3 regions of the Variovorax sp. 05T418 genome follow, and region 1 is predicted to be linked to each of the others. Evidence: predicted binding sites of a transcription regulator. Region 1 holds the regulator's gene; each other region holds the start of a gene.

Region 1 (4,276 bases):
ATACGGCATTCCTCAGATTTCGACCGGCGACATGCTGCGCGCCGCCGTCAAGGCCGGCACCCCGCTCGGGCAGCAGGCCAAGGCCGTCATGGAGTCCGGCGGGCTCGTGAGCGACGACCTGATCATCAACCTTGTGAAGGAACGCATCGCGCAGCCCGATTGCGCCGGCGGTTTCCTGTTCGACGGCTTCCCGCGCACCATTCCGCAGGCCGACGCCATGAAGGCGGCCGGCGTCAAGCTCGACTACGTGCTCGAAATCGACGTGCCGTTCAGCGACATCATCGAACGCATGAGCGGCCGCCGCTCGCATCCTGCGTCGGGCCGTACCTACCACGTCAAGTTCAATCCGCCCAAGGTCGAAGGCAAGGACGACATCACGGGCGAAGACCTGATCCAGCGCAAGGACGACGAGGAAGAAACCGTGCGCAAGCGGCTCGAGGTCTACAGCCAGCAGACGCGTCCGCTGGTCGACTACTACTCGGCCTGGGCCAAGGCCGATCCGGCCTCGGCGCCGAAGTACCGCGCCATCCAGGGCGTGGGCAGCGTCGAAGAGATCAAGCAGCGCGCACTCGCGGCCCTCAGCAGCTGAATCTCGTCGGCTGCGCGCGGCCGCCGTTCAGGCGGCCACCGTTTCCATCAGTTCCAGCATCAGCGCGATGCGCGCCTTGACGGGCGTGAGCGCACCGGCGTCCCGCAGCGGATCGCCGGACTTCGGCAGGATGCGTCCGTTTGCGCAGCGGGTGGCACGCAGCACCGCCACGCCGGCATCCTGAGCCCGCAGCGCCGCAGCCTCCAGCGCATGGTGCACCGTGCCATTGCCGGTCGCGGCCACGACCAGCCCGCGAACCGGCTCGGCAACGCCCGATGCCCGCTCCTGCAGCAGCAGGTCGACGAGCGCGCCGCTTGCACCCGCATGGCTGGTGACGATCTCGACCCGGGGCCAGCGCACCGCCGCGCCTGCCTTTGGCTCAGGAATTTTCGGGACCGCGCCCATCGGCTGCGGCCAGTCGCGCAGGCGCCGCACTGCCCCCTCTTCCACATAGCCGACCGGCCCGGCATCGCCCGATGAAAACGCGTCGGGGCGGTAGGTGTGCACCTTCTGCACATCGAGCGCGCCGTGGATGGCACCCGCGCAGACCACCGTCACGCCGTGCGCCGCCGGCGTGGCCGCCACGGCGATGGCATCGCGCAGGTTCTGCGGACCGTCGGGCGAAAGCGAACTGGCCGGGCGCATGGCGCAGGTCAGCACCACGGGCTTGCCGGCCGCAAGCACCGCCTGGAGGAAGAAAGCCGTTTCCTCGATGGTGTCGGTGCCGTGCGTGATCACCACGCCCGCCACGTCGGCCTCGGCCAGCCAGGAGGCGCAGCGCCTGGCGAGCTGCAGCCAGACGTCGAAAGCCATGTCCTTGCTGTCGAGCTGCGCCACCTGCTCCGCCACGAGCGCCAGCCCTGCGGGCGCATCGATGCCGCCGAGCAGGTCCGCCACACCCACTTCTCCGGCGGTGTAGCCGATGTTGTCGGCACCGCTCGCGGCCCGGCCTGCGATGGTGCCGCCGGTGCCCAGGACCACGATGCGCCGCAGGCCGGAGGAAAGGGAATTAACCATGGGTTGCCAACTTTTAAAAACTGGTTAAAAATACAGGTACTGGATATTCAGCCAGTGCCGCAAGGAACCACATATGCAGTTCGCCGTGAAGCTTACCGCCCGCCAGCAGCAGATCCTGGACTTGATCCAGAGCGCCATCGCCCGTACCGGCGCGCCGCCTACGCGGGCCGAAATCGCCAATGAGCTGGGTTTCAAGTCGGCCAATGCCGCCGAGGAGCACCTGCAGGCCCTGGCCCGCAAGGGCGTGATCGAACTCGTGAGCGGCACTTCGCGCGGCATCCGGCTCAAGGGCGACGCGCTGCGTTCGCTCAACGAGTCGCGCCACCGCGAAGGCGGCCAGTTCTCCCTCTCGCTGCCCGGCATGTCGCAGCTCGCGCTGCCCCTCATCGGCCGTGTGGCGGCGGGCTCGCCAATCCTCGCGCAAGAGCACGTCGACCAGACCTACTACGTCGAGAACACGCTGTTCCAGCGCCAGCCCGACTACCTGCTCAAGGTGCGCGGCATGTCCATGCGCGATGCCGGCATCATGGACGGCGACCTGCTCGCGGTCCAGGCCACCAAGGAGGCGCGCAACGGCCAGATCGTGGTGGCACGCCTGGGCGACGAGGTCACGGTCAAGCGCCTCAAGCGCAACAAGCAGGTCATCGAGCTGCACGCTGAAAACCCCGACTACCCGACCATCGTGGTCCAGCCCGGCGAGCCCTTCGAGATCGAAGGCCTGGCGGTGGGCCTCATCCGCAACACCATGCTGATGTAGGCCGCGCGGCCTGCACCCCATCCGGCCGCAACAGGTGGCGGGCGTATGGCGCTTTGTCGCCATCACCCTGTTGCGTCCATTCAAAGAAATCCTGCCTGTGTTCAACCTCAGACTTTTTTGGAGTTCACATGGGAATCGCCCTCCTCGCCATCGCTGATTTGTGGATGCCGCTGCAATCGCTTGCAAGCCGGCTGCTGCCAGCGCGCCGCCCGGCCCGTCGCGACGCCGCCGGCACATCCGCCGGGTTGCGCTACGTCGCGGTCCGGCCGGCCTGCACGGCCCGCGCGCAGGCGGCAGCGCCCAGCGCAGCGCCGGCGCCCGTGCGGCCGCTGCGCGTCATCCGGGTGGTCGACGGCCGCCAAGGCGACAAACGCAGCACCAACCGCATGGTGATCTCGGGCCGCATGGCCGATGTCTGCGCCGAGCTCGACCGGCTGGCGGCACTCGAGGCGATGGAAGCCATCAGCCCCTCGCCCCGCTCCACCCAGCTGCACTGAACCCGTGCACCCCCGGTGACCGCTACCCGGGGTGGGTATCCAAACGTTCACACGCGCGCCATGCCAATGCTGCGAGGCACAATGGCACGCCATGAACATTGTGATCCTCGACGATTACCAGGACGCCGTGCGCAAGCTGCGCTGCGCCGCCAAGCTGGACGCGTATGCAGCCAAGGTCTACACCAACACGGTCAAGGGCATCGGGCAGCTCTCGGTGCGGCTGAAGGATGCCGACGTGATCGTGCTGATCCGCGAGCGCACCCACATCTCTCGCCAGCTGATCGAAAAGCTCCCCAAGCTCAAGCTCATTTCGCAGACCGGGCGCGTGGGCGGCCATATCGATGTCACGGCCTGCACGGAGCGCGGCGTGGCGGTGGCCGAGGGCACCGGCTCGCCGCAGGCGCCTGCCGAGCTGACCTGGGCACTGATCATGGCGGCCATGCGCCGCCTGCCGCAGTACATCAGCAACCTCAAGCACGGGGCCTGGCAGCAATCGGGGCTCAAGTCGGCCTCCATGCCGCCCAATTTCGGGCTGGGCTCGGTGCTCAAGGGCAAGACGCTCTGCATCTGGGGCTACGGCCGCATCGGCCAGCTGGTGGCGCGCTACGGACAGGCCTTCGGCATGCAGGTGGTGATCTGGGGGCGCGAGGCAAGCTGTGCCAAGGCACGCTCCGACGGCTTCCAGGTGGCGCAGAACCGCCACGAGTTCTTCGCCGCGGCCGACGTGCTGTCGGTGCATCTGCGGCTCAACGAGGAAACCACCGGTCTGGTCAAGCTCGAGGATCTTTCGCGCATGAAGCCGACCGCGCTCTTCGTCAACACCTCGCGCGCCGAACTGGTCGAGGCCGATGCGCTGCTTGCTGCGCTCAACCGCGGCCGGCCCGGACTGGCGGCGGTCGACGTGTTCGAGAGCGAGCCGCCGCTGCAGGGCCATGCGCTGCTGCGGCTGGAGAACTGCATCTGCACGCCGCACATCGGCTATGTCGAGCAGGACAGCTACGAAAGCTATTTCGGCCAGGCTTTCGACAATGTCGTGAGCTTCATCAAGGGCAACCCCACCAACATCGTGAACCCCGGCGCGCTGCAGGTTCGCCGGTGAATCCATGAGCCGCCGGGCCGCGCCCCGGGGCGCACTGTGGGCCTTGCTGGCCGGCAATTTCGTGATCGGCACGGGCGTGATGGTGGTGCCCGGCACGCTCAATGAAATCAGCGCGTCGCTGTCTGTCTCTGTGGCGACTGCGGGCCAGCTGATCACGGTGGCCGCGGTCGTGATGTGCCTGGGCGCGCCGCTGCTGGCGGCAGCTGTCGCAGGCTGGGACCGCCGCCAGCTGCTCGCCCTCACCCTGCTCTGGTACGCGGCCGGGCATGCCATTGCGGCGCTGATGCCGAGCTTCGGTGCCCTGCTGCCGGTGCGCA
Region 2 (4,276 bases), on a different contig from region 1:
TGCGCACGGTGACCTGCTGGTGCGGCGGCAGGTTCACGCCGTTGAAGCGCTTGAGGTCGAGCGTCCACTGCAGTTCGAGCGCACGCGCGCCGCGCTGGCGCGCACGCAGCCAGATCTGCAGCGCCGCGAGCAGGCGGTTGGCCGACCACATCAATTCGGGCGCGGTCTCGGCCAGCGCGGGCAGCTCCAGCTTCTGCTCGAACACATCGGGCAGCGTGAGCCAGTCGTGGCTTTCGGGGGAGAGGCCCCAGGCGGTGTCGAGCGCCTTGCGCAGTTCCGCGCCGAAGCGCCGCGTGAGGCCGCCGCGCGGCAGGGCCGCCACCTCGCCCCAGGTGCGGCAGCCCAGCCGCGCGAGCAGGTCGAGGTGGGGGTGCGCGGCCGTCAGCGTGTCCAGCGGCAGGCCGGCGGGAATGTCCTTGGGCCGGTTCTCGTTGCGTTCGAACAGGCGCAGCCGCGCCAGCGCGATGAGGCTGGTGGCGCCCTGCGCGCCGCGCATCACGGCACCGGGCGCGGGGTTCTCGTGGGCCAGCTGGCGCATCAGCGACGAGCGCCCGCCCCACAGGCGCTCGCAGGCCGAGACTTCGAGCATCAGCGCCTCGTCCTGCCAGGCGACGTGCGGCGTGTAGCGCAGCGCCCACCAGCCCAGCGCCTCGGGCGTGGGAAGCACCGGGGCATCGGGCGCGTCGGCATCAAGCGACCACCGCAATGCGATCCAGTGCATTCCCGTTTCCTTTCCACGCATCGATGCGCACCACGGTGGCCGACCCGGCGGCCTCGGCGGCCGGCGCCGTGCCCTGCTGCTGCAGCCGCAGCTTGCGGCGCAGCCGGGCGGCGGCCAGCAACGCGGCCATGCGCTCGTTGCGCGCGGGCAGCATCACGGGCGCGGCCAGCGGCGGTCCGCGCCGCTTGAGGATGCGCAGTTCGATCTGCGATGCATCGGCCTCGCAGCTTTCCACCTGGAGGCGCAGCCGCGCCGGCGATGCGCCCTGCGCGGCCGATGCGGGCCGGCACACGAAGAGCAGCACGTCGTGCTGGGCGGCCGCCAGCTGCAGCCGGCGCAGCTCGCCCACCCGGGCCTGCGGCAGCCAGGCCAGCACGGCGGACACGTCGGCGCAGCGCAGCGCCTGCTCGCAGGCCCACAGCCGCGCGGCCGGCGCATCGCTGCGCACCCACATCAGCGCCTCCACCGGCAGCCCCTGCGCCGCAAGCGCCGCCGCGCAGGGCTCGTAGGGCGCGCCGACCAGCACCACCGGCCCGCCGTGCGCCTGCACCGCCTGCGCCAGCGCGGGCAGCAGCAGGCGCCAGACATGCGCCTCGGGCGCAGCCTGCAGCAGTTCCGTCATGGCGCCGACCGGCCAGCCGCCGCCCGGCAGCTGCGCGTCGAGCGCGGCATGGCCGGTGGCAACCACCTGCGCATCGGCCAGGCCGAGCTCGTCGGCATGCCAGACGCCACGGCCCGCGGCAGCGGAAAAGGAGTCGAGGAAAGGGAGGCCCATGATTGAATCGTTAACTGTATTTTTATACAGTATTCCGATCCTCGCAAGGCAATGGAAATCCCGCCCTTCGAACGGTGGCCTATGCCCCGTGCGGCGCGCCTTCGCCCGGCGCCTGGCTCAGTTGTCCTTGACGATCTTCCAGCTCTTTCCTTCGTCCGTGGACCGCACGATCAGGTTTTCGGGCAGAAAGGCGATCAGAGAGCCATCGGCCCGGTCCACCATCATCTGGCGCACGGCGTAGGGATTCGTCATTCCCGGCGAGCTGCCGGTCTGTGACCAGCTCCTGCCGCCGTCCCGCGTGGTCATCAATCCCAGCTTTCCGGGCATCAGGCTGGGGGCGACAGGGCCCACCGCATATGCCGTCTGCCGGTCCTTGAAGGCGATCGTCACGACGAAACGGCTGGTGTCGAGATCGGCCCAGGTTTGCCCCCAATCGGGCGAAAGCAAGGTGGTTTTTGTCATCACCACCGTCTGGGACACCAGGGTGCCGTCGGGCAAGGCATTCACGTCGAGGGTGGAGCGACCATTGCTGGAGCGAAACAGCGTGCGGCCATCGGTGGCATGGAGGTCGCCGTTGGGCATCATCACGCCCGCGCGCTCCGGCTGGCCGAAGCTCATGCTGCGCTGCCATGGCACGTTGATCGAGCGGGAATCGGAAAACTCCCCGAGCTTTTGCCACACGCCGGCATCAAGATCCTTCGAGGCGTAGACGGTCCAGAGGCTGTCGCGGCGCGAGATCGCAACCACGCCCCCGTCGCGCATCGGCTGCGCCAGTTGGATAAGCCCGTCATCGGGCGGTACCAGGCTCTTCCAAGTCAACCCCTCGTCGGAAGAGTGGCGCAGAAGGCCTTCCTCGCCCGCTGCCAGCAGCCCGCCGCGGTAGGGGCGGACCGAGAGCACCTCGCGCCAGGAACCCACGTCGAGTTCCTTCCACCGGCTCTCTCCGCTCTTGCGCCACAGCACCTTCCCGAGCTTGCTGCCGGCCATGAATTCGCCGTCGGCCGTCTGCGTCAGGCCATGCCAGATGGACGCCAGGCGCTTGACCTGCGGCGCCAGCGCAGCGCGGCGGTCGAGATCGAGCGTGGGAACGAAGCCATGCTGCGGACGGCCGCGGGTCTGCGCCGCCAATGCGGGATACAAGGTCTCGAAGGTCTTCTGCAGCTCAGCCTCCGGTGGCACATAGGCAACGACAAAGCGCGTGCCCAGGCGCGGCTGGATCAACAGCGTTCCAAGCAGCGTGACTTCGCCGCGCACCACGTCGAAGCTGCCGAACTTCGCATCGATGGGATAGAAGTAGCTCATGTTGCCACTCGCACCGGTGATGCTCTTGATGATGTAGCGCCCGGGCGCGACCATGCCGCTGAACACAGCGGTGGTGTAGGTGGCCTTGCGCGTGCGCGTCAGCACCACGATGTCCCGCCCGGTCTGCTTTTCGCCGGACTCGAGCACGCGCTCGAGGCGCACGGCCGACAGCGTCTCCGCCGGGTCGGTCTCGCCAGGGCTGTTGGTAATCAGTTTCATGACCACCGCCCCCTCCTGCCCCGTGAGGGTCTGCTCGGGTGCGATCGGCGCAGCACTGCATGCAGCCAGCAGCAGTGCAGCCAGCAGCAGCACGAGCCCGTGCAGCAGGCGGGAGATGGAACGGGAGGTCGGATTCATAGATTGGCGATGGCCGGCGGTGCAGCTTGCGCACCGGCCGATGGTGTTCTTGTTGGAAGAGGCAGGCCCTCCGCCTGCGCGAAGCAGCGTAACATTGCGAAACATCCGCGGGCAAGCAATGGAAAGCGCGGTGTTGCATCGGCGCACGCGGTCGAAGCCTCGGTGCTATCGTTATCGCGGCTGCTCGCCCGACGCATGGCGACACCGCCCTTCCATGAAGAACTTCGGCCCGCCCGCTTTCTCGCCAGTTCCGTTTTTCGACGCGCGCTTGAACCGCGCACGCTTCCTGCAGCTTGTCGCAGTGCTGCCGATGACCTCCGCGATGACCGCGGTGGCACAACACCTGCCAGCCATCACGATGAACACCCGCCCCATTCCCTCCACGCAAGAAGCCCTGCCGGTGGTCGGCTGCGGCACCTGGATCGGCTTCGACCAGCGCCCCGGCAGCGACGAATACCAGCGCCTGCCCGGCGTGCTGGACGCGCTGTTCGCGGCCGGCGGCACGGTGATCGACAGCTCGCCGATGTACGGCCGCTCCGAGGAAACCACCGGCGAACTGCTGGCCGCCGCAGCGAAGCCGCGCGGGACCAAGCCCTTTCTCGCCACCAAGGTCTGGACCTCGGGCCGCGAGGCCGGCATCGCGCAGATGGAGCAGTCGTTCGCGCGGCTGCGCACCCAGCGCATGGACCTGATGCAGGTGCACAACCTGATGGACTGGAAGACCCACCTCGCCACGCTGCGCGGCTGGAAAGAGCAAGGCCGCGTGCGCTACCTCGGCATCACGCACTACGCGGCCTCGGCCTACCGCGAAGTCGAGGCCGTGCTGCGCGCCGAGAAGCTCGACTTCCTGCAGATCAACTATTCGCTCGACGCGCGCGAGGCCGAGGAGCGCCTGCTGCCGCTCGCGGCCGAGCGCGGCGTGGCGGTGATCGTCAACATGCCCTTCGGCGGCGGCGGCCTCTTGCGCCGGCTGCGCGGCAAGCCGCTGCCCGCCTGGGCCGGCGAGATCGGCTGCGCGAGCTGGGCGCAGGTGCTGCTGAAGTTCGTGCTGAGCCACCCGGCCGTGACCTGCACCATTCCCGGCACCAGCCGCGCCGAGCACATGGCCGACAACGCCGCGG
Region 3 (4,276 bases), on a different contig from region 1:
ACGGCACTGGCGAGCTCGCAAAACCCAGCCAGGTCGAAGCGCCTTGTCGTCAGGACGGACGTCGCGAAAGCTTCCACCAGGGCGATGCGCGCCGCGGAGTTGTCAACGCCAGCGCCGCTGCGCTTTCCGTAGACGACGTAGGCACCGAGGAGCTGCGTTGCAGCGTCGTCCGCCGTCCCGTGCTGCTGCAGAAGCTCGCTCAACCCGAAGTGGAAGATGTCGACCAGCTCCAAGTGGACCTGGGGAATGTCTGGCGATTGATGCTTCCACCACTTCCAACCGATGTGGTCCACGAGCTCAGCGCACTCCGTCCAAATCGCCCGGAACCAGGCGTTGCTCGCATCGCGCCAATCGGGGCGAATCCTGCAGTTGATGCCGTCCTGAAGCTCGAGCATGGACTGCAGCCGGCTCCTCAGCGTGACCTCGCCTGCAGTACTCATATTGTTTCCTCAAGTGTTTTGCATTGATATCTTAAGTGAACCCGGGTCATGCAAGCCCCCGCCGCAACGCCGGATTCGCGGGGCATCGACCGCTCTGTCGTCCGGGGTGTAGAGCAACGGTGCCTTGGTGATTGTTCGACGGAAGCCAGTGCGGGCATCGCGTACCTACGTTCCCGGTTCAGCTTCAAAGCTGAGCGCCTGCGCTTTGCCAGCCTGCCCAAGGCCGTCGATTTCCGCTTCGGGTCGGGAGGAGTTCCAAGGCGCGCGGGCCATGACGGGTCATTGGCAGCCTGCTCGCAGGCTCCCGCGGGCAAATTCCGATCTCGAAGATAGAGCAGTCGTTGAGGGCGACGCGCATCGAATGACAGGTGACTGCCACCCCTGACCTTCAGGTGGCGACCGGCGAACGGCTCTGACCAGTCTGAAGCAACCATACGGTGGCTGCGCATGCCCTTATGCTGCCAGCCTGTGCTCGTAATACGGCCGCTCGCGGTCATCGAGGACGGCGTACGAGGCCTCCAGGTTCGCGCGATCGGGCCGCAGCCACGCATCGATGTTCTCCGGTTTGATGGGGATGATGCAGCGGTCGTGGCCCACCGCCGCAATCTCTGCCGGAGGTTCATCGGAAATGGCGGCGAACGAGAGCAGGTCGGGCTCGCCGGGCGCCGACCACGCGGACCAGAGGCATGCGACCAGCATGTCCTGCTGCGGCCGCGGTCTGAACTCGAGCACCACATCCTCGCCATCCCGCTTGACGTGCTCATAGAAGGCATTGACGACCATGATGCCGTGCGACCGGCCGAAGACGTCCTTCCAGAACCCTTCCAGGTTGTCGCGCCGGGCGTTGTAGGTGCCGGGATAGAGCGCATCGAACTTCGCGGGCTTGCCGGCGGGCCGGCACTGGTAGCGCATGGGCTTGACCACCCGCTGCCCGTCCTCCCAGATCATCACGGGGACATACACGCCCGGAAAGATCCGCGCATCGCGCGGTTCGAGTTCGACACGGTTCAGGTCCGCCAGCTTGCCCAGACCCCACTCGATCTTCGCCGTGGCGATCCGCACATCCTCCGCCGCCTTCTTGGTTTCTTTGACCTGGAGCTTGCGTTCGGCGTCGGCGAGACGCTTGCGCTGCTTGAAGAGATCCTGCTCGAGCGCCATGGCCTGTTCGGCATTGAAGGCGTCGATCAGGCCCTTGATCTCCCGCTCCTCGTCGGACTCCGGGCTCATGAACGCGGCGTCGACGGCCTTCGGAATCTTGATCCTGGGATTGCCCTGGCGCTCGTAGTACAGCTTGGCGAACGCGCGCAGCGACAGGACACCGCCGAACTGGCGGAAGAACCGCTTGTAGTCGGCGCGGATCTGGGCTGAGTAGCACATGCGTCCCATTGTGGCGGTGGTCCCGGCTTCGCCGGGCGGGGATTTTCCTTGGGAGTGGGGGGCAGTGGATTTCACAAAGCGGCATGGCCGGGACAAATTTGTAAACCTTCTTGCTCACTCGCTGTGCCGGATGGATACTGTTTATCCATACAGTATCTGGAGTCCTTGTGGCCATCCCCCTGTCATGGGCCGATGGCGATGAAGCGTCGTCGGCCCGCGAAAGTTCACCGCCGTCGGAGCGGCCGCGGCGCCCGGCCGTCGTGCTGCCGCACGCGGTCGAAGCGGCCGTCTGGCGCGGCGATGCGCTCGGCACCCCGGTCACTTCGGCCGTGAGCACAGGGTTCGAGCGCCTGGATGCCGAACTGCCGGGCGGCGGCTGGCCCTGCCAGTCCCTGACCGAAGTGCTGCAGGTCCAGCCCTCGGTGCTCGAATGGCGGCTGCTCGCGCCCGCCATGCGCACGCTGGTCGGGCAGGGCCGGCAGATCGTCGTCATCGGCCCGCCGAAGGCTCCGCACCTGCCGGGGCTGCGCCACCTCGGCCTCGACGAGCGCCACCTGGTCTGGATCGCCGCCGACAAGCCCGTCGAGCGCCTGTGGGCGACCGAGCAGCTCATCAAGGCCAATGCCGCCGGCATGCTCGTGAGCTGGCTGCCGCAGGCCCGCCAGGAGCAGATCCGTCGGCTGCAGGTCTGCGCCCAGGGCTGCGACGGACCCGTCATCCTGTGTCGGCCGGCCGCGGCCGAGCACGAGTCGTCGGCCGCCCCGCTGCGTCTGCAGGCGCGCTTCGGCGTCGACTGGGAGCTGCGCATCCACCTGCTCAAGCGCAAGGGGCCGCCGCACGAGGGGGAACTGACGCTCTCCTCGGTGCCCGGTGGCCTGGAGGCCATCCTCACGCCGCGCCTTCGCCACCCGAGCCGCCTGATCGCGGCGCGCCAATCCCGGGAGCTTTCCCATGCTGTGGGCAGCCCTTCTTCCCGACAGCCTGCCGGCCGACCCGCAGCCGCGCACTGAGGCGCTCGATGCCCTCGCGACGTGGTGCCTGCAATTCACGCCCCGCGTCGCGGTCCTCGAAGCGCTTCTGCCGTGCCCAGCGGTTGTCATGGAACTCGAACAGAGCGTGCGCCTGTTCGGCGGCAAGCGCCGGCTGGTCGAGCGCGTGCGCGAGGAATGCCCCGACCTCGGCGTGCGGCAGCTGAGCTGGGCGCCGACCAGCCTGGCCGCGCTCGCGGTGGCCCGGGCCGGCCTGTCGAACGGCTTCGCCAAGCCGCTTGTTCAGCTCCTCGACGCGCTGCCGATCGAAACCCTGACGCAGGTCGCCGCCCACCAGGCGACGCTCGCCCGTCTCGGCTGCCGGACCTTGGGCCAGGTGCGGGCCCTGCCGCGCGGCGGCCTGAGCCGCCGCTTCGATGCCCAGCTGCTCGCCACCCTCGACCAGGCCTACGGGCTGCGCCCGGAGACCTATCCCTGGGCGCAGCTGCCGGAGACCTTCCGCGCCAGGCTCGAGCTGATGGCGCGGGTCGAGCACGCGCCCGCCATGATGTTCGGTGCCCGCCGCCTGATGCTGCAGATGGCCGGCTGGCTCATGGCCCGGCGATCCGGCGTGACCGCGTTCACCTTGCGCTGGTGCCATGACGCGATGCGCGCCAGGACCGCCGGTGACGGCGGCGAGCTCACCGTGCGTACCGCGCAGGCCACGCGCGACACCGAACACCTGATGCGGCTGCTGGCCGAGCACCTGGGCAAAGTTGAGCTGCTGGCGCCCGTGGGCGACCTGGAGCTGCTGGCGACCGAAGTGCAGTCGCTGGAGGAGAAGAGCCTCTCGATGCTGCCCGAGGCCCGGCAGTCGGGCGAGAGCCTGGCGCTGGTGCTCGAGCGCATCGCAGCGCGGTTCGGGCCCGACCGCGTGCTGCGTCCGGTCATCCTCGAAGACCACCGGCTGGAGTGGATGTGCCGCTGGCGTCCGGCGCCCGAACCGGCGCCACGGGCGCGGTGCCGCACGGTCGACGTGCCGCAGCCGACCTTCATCCTGCCCAAGCCCTTGCGCCTCGCGACCCAGGCCAACCGTCCGATCTACCAGGGCGTGCTGCAGTTGCTCGCGGGTCCCCATCGCGTCGAGGGCGGATGGTGGGACCGCACGACGCAGGAAGGTGAAGAAGGTGAGGGCGGACAGGAGACCACGCGCCAGGCGAGCCGCGACTACTGGGTGGCCGTGAGCGAGCACGCCGGCGTGCTGTGGATCTTCCAGATGCGCCTGGCCCAGGACGAGACGGCGTGGTTCCTGCACGGCACCTTCGCCTGAGAGGCCTCCCGTGGACCTGCCCGATTACGCCGAGCTGCGGTGCGTGAGCAATTTCAGCTTCCTGCGCGGCGCGAGCCAGCCGGAGGAGCTTGTCGAGCGCGCGAAGCAGCTGGGCTACACGGCACTGGCCCTCACCGACGAATGCAGCCTGGCCGGTGTCG

Evidence for each region. Region 1 encodes LexA, which represses DNA repair genes until DNA is damaged. Its sites were predicted from a motif close to ACTGTATNNNNATACAGT; they were not measured.
Region 2: the regulator LexA is predicted to act here: its motif matches at 1,510-1,527, upstream of imuA (translesion DNA synthesis-associated protein ImuA).
Region 3: the regulator LexA is predicted to act here: its motif matches at 1,954-1,971, upstream of imuA (translesion DNA synthesis-associated protein ImuA).

The regions. Positions count from the first base shown of each region.
Region 1 is NZ_JBFTLJ010000026.1:44,484-48,759, reverse strand. It holds gene adk (adenylate kinase) at 1-589, shown strand, start outside; gene AC1DMS_RS30525 (asparaginase) at 617-1,606, opposite strand; gene lexA (transcriptional repressor LexA) at 1,680-2,363, shown strand; gene AC1DMS_RS30515 (hypothetical protein) at 2,492-2,860, shown strand; gene AC1DMS_RS30510 (D-2-hydroxyacid dehydrogenase family protein) at 2,952-3,959, shown strand; gene AC1DMS_RS30505 (MFS transporter) at 3,964-4,276, shown strand, end outside.
Region 2 is NZ_JBFTLJ010000002.1:387,815-392,090, forward strand. It holds gene AC1DMS_RS05120 (Y-family DNA polymerase) at 1-721, opposite strand, end outside; gene imuA (translesion DNA synthesis-associated protein ImuA) at 690-1,496, opposite strand; gene AC1DMS_RS05130 (WD40/YVTN/BNR-like repeat-containing protein) at 1,614-3,110, opposite strand; gene AC1DMS_RS05135 (aldo/keto reductase) at 3,370-4,276, shown strand, end outside.
Region 3 is NZ_JBFTLJ010000010.1:274,901-279,176, reverse strand. It holds gene AC1DMS_RS21300 (dUTP diphosphatase) at 1-440, opposite strand, end outside; gene AC1DMS_RS21295 (SOS response-associated peptidase family protein) at 894-1,817, opposite strand; gene imuA (translesion DNA synthesis-associated protein ImuA) at 1,985-2,827, shown strand; gene AC1DMS_RS21285 (Y-family DNA polymerase) at 2,769-4,115, shown strand; gene AC1DMS_RS21280 (error-prone DNA polymerase) at 4,126-4,276, shown strand, end outside.